3 regions of the Streptomyces sp. NBC_00252 genome follow, and region 2 is predicted to be linked to each of the others. Evidence: riboswitches for the same ligand, from Rfam matches in the RefSeq annotation. Region 2 holds a riboswitch; each other region holds the start of a gene.
What was found. A riboswitch is a leader RNA that binds a small molecule or an ion and turns the genes downstream of it on or off. The one in region 2 is predicted to bind cyclic di-AMP.
Positions count from the first base shown of each region.

Region 1 (4,252 bases), 3.2 Mb from region 2:
AGACCATGTCCCTCTGGTTCCTGTCCCTCGCCCTCGCCAACGGCATCCAGGCCCAGACCGTGAAGCTCTACGACGACGTCTCCAAACCGGCCTACTTCGGCGTCAACGGCGCGATCGCGGTGGCCGCTGGCCTCGCCGTGATGGCCGCCGCGCCCTGGCTGCGCCGCACCATGCACCCGGTCCACTGAACCTGCGGGGTCCCCTCATGCGCATCCGTACGTCCTTCCCCCACGAGACGACCCACGAGGACATCCGCATCCCCCTCGCGGACGGAACCCGGCTCTACGCGCGCGTGTGGCGCCCGGTGACGGACGAACCCGTCCCCGCGCTCCTGGAGTACCTCCCGTACCGCCTGACCGACTGGACCGCGCCCCGCGACGCGCAGCGCCACCCCTGGTACGCGGGCCACGGCTACGCCTCCGTCCGCGTCGACGTGCGCGGGCACGGCAACAGCGAGGGCCTGCCCGGCGACGAGTACGACGCGCAGGAACTCGCCGACGGCGTCGAGGTCGTCAACTGGCTCGCCGCGCAGCCCTGGTGCACCGGCAAGGTCGGCATGTTCGGCATCTCCTGGGGCGGCTTCAACTCCCTCCAGATCGCCGCCCTGGCCCCCGAGCCGCTGAAGGCGATCGTCACCGTCTGCTCCACGGACGACCGCTACGACAACGACGTGCACTACATGGGCGGTTCGGCCCTCGCCGTCGACCTGCACGCCTGGGCGGCCACCATGCTCGCCTTCGTCGCCCGCCCGCCGGACCCCGAGTACGCGGGCCTCGTCTGGCGCGACATGTGGCTGGGCCGCCTGGCGGAGATCGACCCGTTCATCCACACCTGGCTCGCCCACCAACTCCGCGACGACTACTGGAAGCACGGCAGCGTCTGCGAGGACTACGGCGCGATCGACGCGGCCGTCCTCGCGGTCGGCGGCTGGCACGACCCGTACCGCGACACGGTCATCCGGCTCGTCGAACACCTCCCGCCGGACCGCGTACGCGGCCTCATCGGCCCCTGGTCGCACCAGTACCCGGACCGCGGCCTCCCGCCCGGCCCCGCGATCGGCTTCCTCCAGGAGACCCTCCGCTGGTGGGACCACTGGTTGAAGGACAAGGACACCGGCGTCCTGACCGACCCCCTCCTCCGGGCCTACGTCAGCGACTCGCATCCCCCGGCCACGGTCTACGACACCCTCCCGGGCCGCTGGGTCGGCGAGCCCGCGTGGCCCTCGCCGCACGTGAAGACGACGACGTACGGCCTCCGGGGCGCCCCCGTGGTCGTCCGCTCCCCCATGCACACCGGGGTGGACGCGGGCCGGTTCTTCCCCTTCGGGAACGACGCCGACCTGCCGCCGGACCAGCGGGACGAGGACGCGCGGTCGGCGTGCTTCGAGTTCGAGGTGCCGGCCGAGACGTGGGTGCTGGGGCGACCGAGGGTACGGCTGCGGCTGACCTGCGAGGTGCCGCGCGGGCAGGTGATCGCCCGGCTCTGCGACGTCGCCCCCGACGGCTCCTCGACCCTGGTCACCCGGGGCGTGCTCAACCTGTCGGCGCGGCACGGGCGGGACCGGGCGGTGCCGTGGACGCCGGGGACCACCGAGGACGTCACCTTCGAGCTGAACGGCATCGGGCACGCGTTCCCGCCCGGGCACCGCATCCGGCTCGCGGTGTCGTCGGCGTACTGGCCGTGGATCTGGCCGCAGCCGGAGTCCGCGGCGGGCTTCACCCTGGACCCCGAGGGCAGCGCGCTCGAACTCCCGGTGCGGGAGCAGGAGTTGACGGACGACATCCACTTCGACGAACCCGAGGAGGCCGAGCCGCTCGGGGTCAACTACCCGGCCACGCTGGACGAACCGCGGCCCGAGCGACTGATCGTGCGGGATGTGGCGAAGGGCGAGTGGCGGCTCGAGGTCGACCCCCGGTACGGCGGCACGCGGGTGTATCCCGACGGGCTGGAGTTCACCGAGGACGCGCTGGAGACGTACACGATCGACGAGTCCGATCCGCTGTCCGCGCGCACCCTCTCGGAATGGTCGATCCGGCTGCACCGGCCGGAGCTCGGCTGGGACACGAGCGTGCGGACCCGGTCGGAGATCACCTGCGACGAAACGGACTTTCTTACCTCAAATGAGGTCATCTGCACCGAGGGTGGAGAAGTGATCTTCCATCGCACCTGGGAGAAAAGGATTCCGAGAACTGCCAGTTGAGGTTGAATGCCCGATTTGCCGTTCTTAATCCTCTCGTGAGTTGGGTCACGCGTTTCTGTGCGCGACCTGTGTCCCGGTCTGCCCGCGTTTCCCCTTGCGGCGATTGACAGTTGACCCTTGGCTCCTGCAAAGGATCAAGCGCCCCATACGCCTCAGACCAAGGTCAATAGGGGTTAGGTGTGATTCCGCCACTTGTTCCGGACATGTGCTCTCGCATAGTTTCCCGGCCTGTCGAGCGGAACGCCGAATCCTGCCGCCGCCCGGCATCCCAGTCACGAACTTCTCGCACGGCAGGAGCGGGGGAACCAGGTAAGTCGCCGGACCGGTCATCGCGACCGGGACGGCTAGGGGTTAAGTCACGTCCGCAAGGGCGCGGCCGGGCACCTCCCAGCCCGAACCCGACAGCTCACCTCGCAGGCGACGGAGAGGAACCTCGTCATGCCTGCAACCGCTCAGTCCCGCCGTGCCCGCCTCGTCCGCCGTGCCGTCATCGCCGGCACCGGTGCGGCGATCCTGGCCCTGCCCGTCGTCGGTGCGACCACCGCGTCCGCGGCCACCACGTCGACCACCGCCGCCTCCACCACGCTCGCCGGGTACCCCAACACCCTTGACGGGTGGATCCGGGAGTCGCTCGCGATCATGGCGCAGAAGGGGATTCCGGGTACGTACAACGGGATCTACCGGAACGTGATCCGTGAGTCGTCCGGCAACCAGTACGCGATCAACAACTGGGACTCCAACGCGGCGGCCGGTACGCCGTCGAAGGGGCTGCTCCAGGTGATCGACCCGACGTTCAACGCGTATCACGTGGCCGGGACTTCGTTCGACCCGTACGACCCGGTCGCGAACATCACCGCTGCCTGCAACTACGCGGCGGCCGTGTACGGGTCCATCGACAACGTGTACGGCGCTTACTAGAAAACAGCCGCAAAGAGAAACAGCCCCGCGCCCCTGAATGTGCCCCTGCGGGGCCATTCAGGGCTCAGCCGAGCAGTCTCTCCAGCACCACCGCGATGCCGTCGTCCTCGTTCGAGGACGTCACCTCGTCCGCCACCGCCTTGAGTTCGGGGTGGGCGTTGGCCATCGCCACCCCGTGCGCCGCCCAGTCGAACATCGGGATGTCGTTCGGCATGTCGCCGAAGGCGATGGTGTCGGAGGGGGTCAGGCCCAAGTGGCGGGCGGCCAGGGCCAGTCCCGTCGCCTTGGTGATGCCGAGTGGCTGGAGTTCGACGGTGCCGGGGCCCGACATGGTGACCGAGGCCAGCGAACCGACCACCGAGCGGGCCGTGGCCGCCAACTCGTCGTCCGCCAGGTCCGGGTGACGGAGCAACACCTTGCTGATGGGCTCGCACCAGAGGTCGTCCCGCCGGCCCACCCGCACCGAGGGAAGCGTGGGGTGCGGCATCAGGTAGCCGGGCTCGATGAGCGTGAGGCCGTCGACACCGTCCTGGTCGACCGCCGCGTACACCTGGCCCACTTCCGCCTCGATCTTCCCGAGCGCCGTCTCCGCCAACTCCCGGTCCAGGGTGACCGACCAGAGCAGACGGTCCGCGCCGGCGTCGTACAACTGCGCGCCCTGTCCGCACACCGCGAGCCCCTTGGAGCCGAGGTCGTCCAGCAGGGGCCGCACCCTCGGCGCGGGCCTGCCGGTGACGACGAGATGCCGGGCACCGGCCGCCGCCACCCGCGCGAGCACGGCGAGGGACCGGTCGGAGAGCGTGTCGTCACCGCGCAGCAGCGTCCCGTCCAGGTCGGTGGCGATCAGTGCATATGCGAGGGGTGCGGCCATGATCAGAGAATACGGATGGAAAGCCCCCCCGACTCGACACGAACCGGACGGCTCCTGCCTTCACATGCGTTGACCCGAGTTCCGGTTGGTTTGACAATTACGGCCGTTATGCCGACTCCCGTACCACCAGTTCCGTAGGCAGAATCACGCCGGCCGTGTCCTCGCCGGCGATCTGAGCCAGGAGCATGCGGACCATTTCGGCGCTGATGCGGTCGTAGGGCTGGCGCATGGTGGTGAGGGCCGGGGTGATGGAGGTGGCCGCG
Region 1 is NZ_CP108087.1:5,957,453-5,961,704, reverse strand. Features, by position in the region: gene OHT77_RS26295 (peptide MFS transporter) at 1-188, shown strand, start outside; gene OHT77_RS26290 (CocE/NonD family hydrolase) at 206-2,200, shown strand; cyclic di-AMP (ydaO/yuaA leader) riboswitch at 2,464-2,635, shown strand; gene OHT77_RS26285 (transglycosylase SLT domain-containing protein) at 2,639-3,118, shown strand; gene OHT77_RS26280 (HAD family hydrolase) at 3,183-3,989, opposite strand; gene OHT77_RS26275 (LacI family DNA-binding transcriptional regulator) at 4,096-4,252, opposite strand, start outside.
Region 1: linked by a shared signal. The riboswitch ahead of OHT77_RS26285 (transglycosylase SLT domain-containing protein) and the one ahead of OHT77_RS11895 (M23 family metallopeptidase) in region 2 are both predicted to bind cyclic di-AMP.

Region 2 (4,252 bases):
ACGGCCGAGGAAATGGAGCGCGCCCAGGCCCAGTTGGAGCGCGAGTGGCTCGACCGGCTGGGCACGGTCGCGGGCCGCGCCGACGAACTGTGCCGGTACGCCGTCCTGTTCGGCGACCCGCAGCTCGCCCTGACCGCCGTACAGCGCGTCCTCGACGTGACGGCGGAGGAGGTCCAGGAGGTCGCCAAGGCCCGCCTGCGCCCCGACAACCGCGCGGTGCTCGTCTACGAGCCCGTCGCGGAAGAGGACGACGAAGCAGAGGCCGGCGACGAGAACGAGGAGGCGGCCAAGTGACCGAGCTCGCCACGATGGAATTCCACCCCCAGCCCCAGGCCGGCGAGGCCAAGCCGTGGGCCTTCCCGGCCCCCGAACGCGGCACGCTGGCCAACGGCCTGACGGTCCTGCGCTGCCACCGCCCCGGCCAGCAGGTCGTCGCCGTCGAGGTGCTCCTCGACGCGCCCCTGGACGCCGAGCCGGCCGGCCTGGACGGTGTCGCCACGATCACCGCGCGGGCCTTCTCCGAGGGCACCGACAAGCACTCCGCCGAGGAGTTCGCCGCCGAGCTGGAGCGCTCCGGCGCCACGCTGGACGCGCATGCCGACCACCCCGGGCTGCGCCTCAGCCTGGAGGTCCCGGCCTCGCGCCTGGCCAGGGGGCTCGGCCTGCTCTCCGACGCGCTGCGGGCGCCCGCCTTCGCGGACAGCGAGATCGAGCGGCTGGTCCGCAACCGCCTCGACGAGATCCCGCACGAGACGGCCAACCCCTCGCGCCGCGCCGCCAAGGAGCTCTCCAAGGAGCTGTTCCCGGCGACCTCGCGCATGTCGCGTCCGCGCCAGGGCACCGAGGAGACCGTCGAGAAGATCGACTCGGCGTCCGTACGCGCCTTCTACGAGCGGCACGTCCGCCCCGCGACGGCCACCGCCGTGGTCGTCGGCGACCTCACCGGCATCGACCTGGACGCGTTGCTCGCGGACACCCTGGGTTCGTGGACGGGCTCCGCCGCGCAGCCGCGCCCCGTGCCGGCGGTCACCGCCGACGACACCGGGCGCGTCGTGATCGTGCACCGTCCCGGCGCCGTCCAGACGCAGCTGCTCATCGGCCGTGTCGGAGCCGACCGGCACGACCGCGTGTGGCCGGCCCAGGTGCTCGGCACGTACTGCCTCGGCGGCACCCTCACCTCCCGCCTGGACCGCGTCCTGCGCGAGGAGAAGGGCTACACCTACGGTGTGCGGGCGTTCGGCCAGGTGCTGCGTTCGGCACCCGACGGCACGGGCGCCGCGATGCTCGCCATCAGCGGCTCCGTGGACACCCCGAACACCGGTCCCGCGCTGGACGACCTGTGGACGGTCCTGCGCAAGCTCGCCGAGGGCGGCCTCACCGACGCCGAGCGCGACGTCGCCGTGCAGAACCTCGTCGGGGTGGCGCCGCTCAAGTACGAGACCGCCGCGGCCGTCGCGAGCACGCTGGCCGACCAGGTCGAGCAGCACCTGCCCGACGACTACCAGGCGACGCTGTACCAACAGCTCGCCGCGACCGGCACGGTGGAGGCCACCGCGGCGGTCGTGAACGCCTTCCCGGTGGACCGTCTGGTGACGGTCCTGGTCGGCGACGCGGAGCAGATCAAGGCGCCCGTGGAGGCGCTCGGCATCGGCGAAGTGACCGTCGTACCGGCCGAGTAGACGACCCGTAGCGGGCCGACGGGCGGCACGCGCGCGTGGGGGCCCTGGTGACGGAAGAGTCACCAGGGCCCCCTATTGTCCGAATTGGGGGAGAGGTTGCCTGTCTGCCCTGTGGCGTGCGCAACAAAAACCGTGATCCGTTTGGGGATTGAAAGTGGCCCCCCTTAGCGTCGGTCCGGCTGTCCGTCAGGCACCGCGCCGCACTCGCGGCACCGGACAGTCATCGCCGAGTCCCCGTACGGCGCGAGCCAGGGGAGCCGGGGACCCATGTCCCTGGGGTGAATCGGACGCCCGTCGAGGGAGTCCGTAGGAGACCTTCCTGCTCCGAACCCGTCAGCTAACCCGGTAGGCGAGAAGGAAGGAAAGGACCAGCCACTCCATGGCGTTCACCCGCGCCACCGGGAAGCACCGTCGCCCGAGCCGGACCCACCGCACCACCGTTCGTGTCGCGAGTGTCGCGGCCCTCACCACCACCGGCGTCGTCGGCACCCTCGCGAGCGCCCCGGCGTTCGCCGCGGAGCCCGCCCCCGAACAGACCGGTCTCACCCCCGTCATCGCCATGGGCGACGCCGTCGCCGAGCAGATCGACGCCCAGGCCGTCGCCCAGCAGCAGGCCGCAGACGAGGCGCTGGCCAAGGAGGTCGCCCGCGCCAAGGCCGCCGCACTGGCCAAGGCCGAGCGCGAGGCCAAGGTACGCGCCGCCCGCGCCGCCGAGCGCGAGAGGCTCAACACCTTCGTCTCACCGGTCACCGGCTCGTACGTCTCCACCGGCTACAAGACCGGCGGTTCCCTCTGGTCCTCCGGCGCCCACACCGGCATCGACTTCCACGCCTCGACCGGCACCAGCGTCCACGCGGTCGGCTCCGGCACCGTCGTCGACACCGGCTGGGGCGGCTCGTACGGCAATCAAGTGGTGATCAAGATGGCCGACGGCATGTACACCATGTACGGCCACCTGTCGTCCATCGGTGTCTCCGTCGGCCAGAGCGTCACCCCGGGCCAGCAGATCGGCCTCTCCGGGGCGACCGGCAACGTCACCGGACCGCACCTCCACTTCGAGGCCCGCACCACCGCCGAGTACGGCTCGGACGTCGACCCCGTCGCCTACCTCCGCAAGCACGGCGTGAACGTCTGACGACGCGGTACCGCACTTCCCGAAGCCCTGGCCCGCCCAGCCGGGGCTTTCGGCGTTTCCGGAGCCCTCCTGTCCAAAAAATATGCATGGATTCCGGCCCCCCATCGGAAATTCCCGCTCATTGCAATAGAGTCACGGAACACACGTCAATCGTCGACGTTTCACGGGGATTAAGGCGGAGGTCGGACATGCGTATTCCGGCGCACTCGGTATGCACGGCGATCCGGGACGACATCGTCGCCGGTGTCTACGAGCGCGGCAGCCGGCTCACGGAGGAACTCCTCGCGCGCCGGTACGGGGTCTCGCGCGTCCCGGTCCGGGAGGCCCTGCGCACGCTGGAGGCCGAGGGGTTCGTGGTGACCCGGCGGCACGCGGGCGCGTGCGTCGCGGAACCGACCGAGCAGGAGGCCGCCGACCTGCTGGAGATGCGGATGCTGCTGGAGCCGCTCGGTGCCTCACGGGCCGCCCAGCGGCGCACCGAGGCCCACCTCAAGGTGCTGCGCGGCCTCGTCAGGCTGGGCCAGGAGCGCGCCAGACGGGGCAACAGCGAGGATCTGCGCTCCCTGGGCAGCTGGTTCCACGAGACGCTGTCCCAGGCCTCCGGGAGCCCCGCGCTGACCTCGATGCTGACCCAGCTGCGGCACAAGATCGCCTGGATGTACGCGGTGGACGCCCCGGCCAACCCCGTGGAGTCCTGGGCCGAGCACGGCGCCATCGTGGACGCCGTGGCCCGCGGTGACAGCGAGCGCGCCCGGGCGATCACCGCCCTGCACACCGAGCGCGCGGGCACCGCGCACCGGTTGCGCTTTCCGGGCGGGGCGAACGGCGCGAACGGCACGGACCGTGTGAGGACTTCGCAACCTCCCGTAAACATGTCGGGTCTGCGGCATTAACACGGGCACCGTATACAAAGAGGGGCTAATTCGCGGGGGATTATTTATGCTGCCCACAAATGGAATTGCGAAGGGCTCGCCCGGTAATTCGGACGAGCCCTTCGAGGTTGTGGTGCACCGGGTTTTGGGCCAAAAGCACCGCAACCCTCAATTGGGTGGTTCTCAGACGGTCTCGGGGAGTTCCTCGAGGCCTTCCGCGACCAGCTTCGCGAGGCGGTCGAGGGCCGCGTCCGCGCCCTCGGCGTCGGACGCGAGGACGATCTCCTCGCCGCCCTGGGCGCCCAGGCCCAGGACCGCGAGCATGGAGGCCGCGTTGACGGGGTTGCCGTCGGCCTTGGCGATCGTCACGGGGATACCCGAGGCCGTGGTGGCCCGGACGAAGATGGAGGCGGGGCGGGCGTGAAGGCCCTCCGCCCAGCCGACGTTGACGCGGCGCTCAGCCATGTGATGCTGCCCTTCAGAGTCTCAGGGTTGTCTAGACCAGTTTCCCACACGTGAAGCGAGCCCGGACCGGTCCGCCGGACCGTCCGGAACGGGGTGTCGGA
Region 2 is NZ_CP108087.1:2,792,568-2,796,819, reverse strand. Features, by position in the region: gene OHT77_RS11905 (M16 family metallopeptidase) at 1-294, shown strand, start outside; gene OHT77_RS11900 (M16 family metallopeptidase) at 291-1,679, shown strand; cyclic di-AMP (ydaO/yuaA leader) riboswitch at 1,894-2,045, shown strand; gene OHT77_RS11895 (M23 family metallopeptidase) at 2,059-2,814, shown strand; gene OHT77_RS11890 (GntR family transcriptional regulator) at 3,003-3,707, shown strand; gene OHT77_RS11885 (HPr family phosphocarrier protein) at 3,870-4,151, opposite strand.

Region 3 (4,252 bases), 1.6 Mb from region 2:
CCCACCACCCCGCCCCCGAACTCTTCACCTGGGAGTTCGCCACCAACCCCTACCCCGCCTACGCCTGGCTCCGTGAGCACGAGCCTGTGCACAGGACGCGGTTGCCCAGTGGTGTGGAGGCGTGGCTGGTCACTCGTTACGCCGATGCCAAGCAGGCGCTCGCCGACCCGCGGCTCTCGAAGAACCCCGCGCACCATGACGAACCGGCGCACGCGAAGGGCAAGACCGGTATCCCCGGTGAGCGCAAGGCCGAGTTGATGACGCATCTGCTGAACATCGACCCGCCGGACCACACGCGGTTGCGACGGCTGGTCAGCAAGGCGTTCACACCCCGGCGGGTGGCCGAATTCGCGCCCCGGGTGCAGGAGTTGACGAACGATCTCATCGACCGGTTCGCCGCGGAGGGCTCCGCCGATCTCATCCACGACTTCGCGTTCCCGCTCCCCATCTACGCCATCTGCGATCTCCTCGGCGTACCCCGCGAGGACCAGGACGACTTCCGCGACTGGGCGGGCATGATGATCCGGCACGGCGGCGGCCCGCGCGGCGGAGTCGCCCGGTCGGTCAAGAAGATGCGCGCCTACCTCGCCGACCTCATCCACCGCAAGCGCGAGGCCCTCTCCGACGCCCCCGACCCGCTCCCCGGCGCGAACCTCTCCGACACCCCCGTCTCCACCCCCACCGAAGACCTCCTCTCCGGCCTCATCCGCGCCTCCGACCAGGGCGAGCACCTCACCGAGAACGAGGCCGCGGCGATGGCCTTCATCCTGCTGTTCGCCGGGTTCGAGACGACCGTCAATCTCATCGGCAACGGCACGTACGCCCTCCTCACCCACCCCGAGCAGCGCGCCCGCCTGGAGAAGTCCCTGGCCGCGGGGGAGCACGGCCTTCTCGAGACCGGCGTGGAGGAACTCCTGCGCTACGACGGCCCGGTGGAGCTGGCCACCTGGCGGTTCGCCACGCAGCCCCTCACCCTCGGCGGGAAGGACATCGCGGCCGGCGACCCCGTGCTGGTCGTGCTCGCCGCCGCGGACCGTGATCCGGAGCGGTTCGCCGACCCGGACGTCCTCGACCTCGGACGGCGTGACAATCAACACCTCGGTTACGGCCACGGGATCCATTACTGCCTCGGCGCCCCGCTCGCCCGCCTGGAGGGCCAGACCGCGCTGGCCACCCTCCTCACCCGCCTCCCCGACCTCCAACTCGCCGGAAACCCGGCCGACTTGCGCTGGCGCGGCGGGCTCATCATGCGCGGACTGCGCACCCTGCCAGTGGAGTTCACCCCGGAACGCCGCTGAACGGACGGACGGTCGTCAGACCCCGCGACCCGCCCCCGAACCCAGCCCACCCGTGAACCCGACCCACCAACCGGCCCACCCCCGAACCCGGCCCACCAACAAGTCGTCCCGCCCCCTCAACCCGCCCCCCCACCCAGCGACCCCGCCCCGCCAACTCGCCCTCCCCACCCAGTCATCCGGCCCCTCCAACTCGCCCTCCCAGCCAGCCACCCCGCCCCACCAACCCCACCTCCCCACCCACACACCCCACCCCGCGAATCCACCCCCCTGAACCCGTCACCCCGCCCCCTAAACCCGAAAGTGACACTTCTTCAACTCTGTGATCTTCACGTGATCTCCGTGGCATTAACTTGTGACAAGTGATCGACTGTGGATACGTTCACCTACCAGCGCGGCGACCCGTACGACCTCAACCCCCCTCCGCCGCGCGGTCCCCCGCTGTCACGCGAAAGGCCTCCGCATGCTCTCCGGGAACGGTCGTCACCGTCGCCCCCGTCAGGCTCCGGCTCTGCTCGTCGCGGCCGGGGTGACCGGCTCCGCCATCGCGATCCCGCTGCTCGGCGCCGCTTCAGCGAACGCCGCCGACGGCACCACCTGGGACAAGGTGGCCAACTGCGAGAGCGGCGGCTCCTGGAGCGAGAACAGCGGCAACGCCTACTACGGCGGGCTGCAGATGTCCCTGGACGACTGGGACAAGTACGGCGGCCTCGACTACGCCCCGAGCCCCGACCTGGCCAGCCGCTCGCAGCAGATAGCCGTCGCCGAGAAGATCCTCGACGCCGAGGGCACCACCCCGTGGCTCACCTGCGCGCTGCTCTCCGGCCTCACCACGAACTCGGGTTCGACGGACGTCGACACCGGCGTCGCGAGTGACTCCCCGTCGGCCGGTGCGACGGACTCCACCGGTTCCTCCGGCTCTTCGGACTCCTCCGGCTCCTCGGACACGTCCGCCTCGTCCGGCCTGTCCGATTCCGGCACCACGGATTCATCGTCGTCCGGTTCGTCCGACTCCTCGGTGAGCCCCTCGCCCACCGCGACGGACAACTCGACCAACTCCACCAAGTCCGACAAGTCCACCACTCCTTCGAAGCGTGGCACCCCGGTCGAGGCCTCTCCGAAACTCGACGAATCGGACAACTCGGCCCAGGCGGCGGGTAAATCGAGCCTCGTCGACACCGGAGCGCTCGATGACACGAGCGGCGCGGGTGAGAGCGGCGGTGTGAGCGGTGGGACCGAGCAGCAGAGTGTCGGGAAGCATCGCGGGGCGAGTGCCGAGGAGAGCGTGACACCGCAGACGTACACCGTCCGCGCCGGCGACTCCCTCGCGTCCATCGCCGACTCCCTTGGCTTCGACGGCGGATGGCGTGCGCTCTACGCCGAGAACAAAAAGGTGATAGGCGCCGATCCGACCCGGATCGCCGCCGGTCAGACGCTGGACGTCGGGACGGAAACGGGCGGAAAGTAGCAGGAAAACAGCGGGAGTTCACGTCACGCTTCGCGCTGAATGTCCGGTTTGGTGAAAGTGTGGGATGAGTCTCAGAAGCCCTGATCGTCTTTGAATTCCCACGGATTCTCTGTCTACGGTCAAGGCCGCTCGTCACCACGAGCATCCGGTTGCCGCAACGCCGAGTCCTGCCAGCGGCCTCCGGGAACAGTCGTCGCGTAAAGCGCCGTAGGCAGGAGCGGGGGACCCAAGGTAAGTGCCGGGCCCGGCAGTTGATGCCGGGTGCGGCTCGGGGTGAAGTCGTGCGCCGAGAGGTGCGCGGCCGGGCAACTCACACGGCCCGAACCCGACAGCTCACCTCGCAGGCGTCGGTGAGGGGATCTTCCATGCTGCTTTCCGGCAAGGGCAAGCACCGCCGCCCGTCCAAGGCCACCCGCGTCGCCACGCTCGCCGGCGTCACCGGTGTCGCCATCGCCGCCCCGCTCATGGCGACGGGCAATGCCTCCGCCGCGACCGCCTCCGAGTGGGACGCCGTCGCCAGCTGCGAGTCCGGCGGCAACTGGTCCATCAACACCGGCAACGGTTACTACGGCGGTCTCCAGTTCTCCGCCTCCACCTGGGCCGCGTACGGCGGCACCGCCTACGCCTCCACCGCGAACCAGGCCTCCAAGTCCCAGCAGATAGCCATCGGCGAGAAGGTCCTCGCCGCCCAGGGCAAGGGCGCCTGGCCCACCTGCGGCACCGGCCTGTCGGGCGCCGCCTACTCCGGCGGCAGCTCCTCCAGCTCCAGCGGCTCCAACAGCGGCAGCTCCTCGAGCAGCAGCTCCACCAGCGAGCGCTCCAGCAGCGACACCACCGCCTCCCGCTCCGCCGAGCGTCCGGCCGCGAAGAAGACCGTCACCACCCCGACCGGCAAGAAGGTCAAGAAGGGTGACGGCGAGTACAAGGTCGTCAAGGGCGACAGCCTCAGCTCCATCGCCGAGAAGCACAAGGTGAAGGGCGGCTGGCAGCAGCTGTTCAAGCTGAACAAGGACATCATCGACGACGCCGACTTCATCTTCCCGGGCCAGCAGCTCCACCTGAAGTGACCTACGCGGCTCGTAGCTGAACCACAGCCCCCTCATATCCGCGGTGTCCATCATGAAGACCCCGTGAGGGTCACCCCCGTCCCCCACGGGCTCCCCGCTCCGGTGCGTGTTCCCCCGTACGCACCGGGGCGGGGCTTTTTGCGTCCCGGGCCCGCCGCCCCCGTCGGCATGCCCGCCGCTTGCCGGGACTTTTTGTTCCGTTCGGAAACAATTTACTCTCGGTTCTGTCCATCAGGCGGCCGACCGGATGGCCAATCGCCCTGAGCCGGTTAGGCTCGTCTCGCAGAGCCGCTGCGGTGCTGCCGTAGCCGCGTCAGATCCCAAGAAGGAGATGCTCGTGCCGTCCATCGACGTCGTCGTAGCCCGGGAAATCCTGGACTCCCGAGGCAACCCCACGGTCGAGGTCGAGGTCGGCCTCGACG
Region 3 is NZ_CP108087.1:4,415,480-4,419,731, reverse strand. Features, by position in the region: gene OHT77_RS19130 (cytochrome P450 family protein) at 1-1,298, shown strand, start outside; gene OHT77_RS19125 (transglycosylase family protein) at 1,759-2,763, shown strand; cyclic di-AMP (ydaO/yuaA leader) riboswitch at 2,957-3,125, shown strand; gene OHT77_RS19120 (transglycosylase family protein) at 3,129-3,830, shown strand; gene eno (phosphopyruvate hydratase) at 4,162-4,252, shown strand, end outside.
Region 3: linked by a shared signal. The riboswitch ahead of OHT77_RS19120 (transglycosylase family protein) and the one ahead of OHT77_RS11895 (M23 family metallopeptidase) in region 2 are both predicted to bind cyclic di-AMP.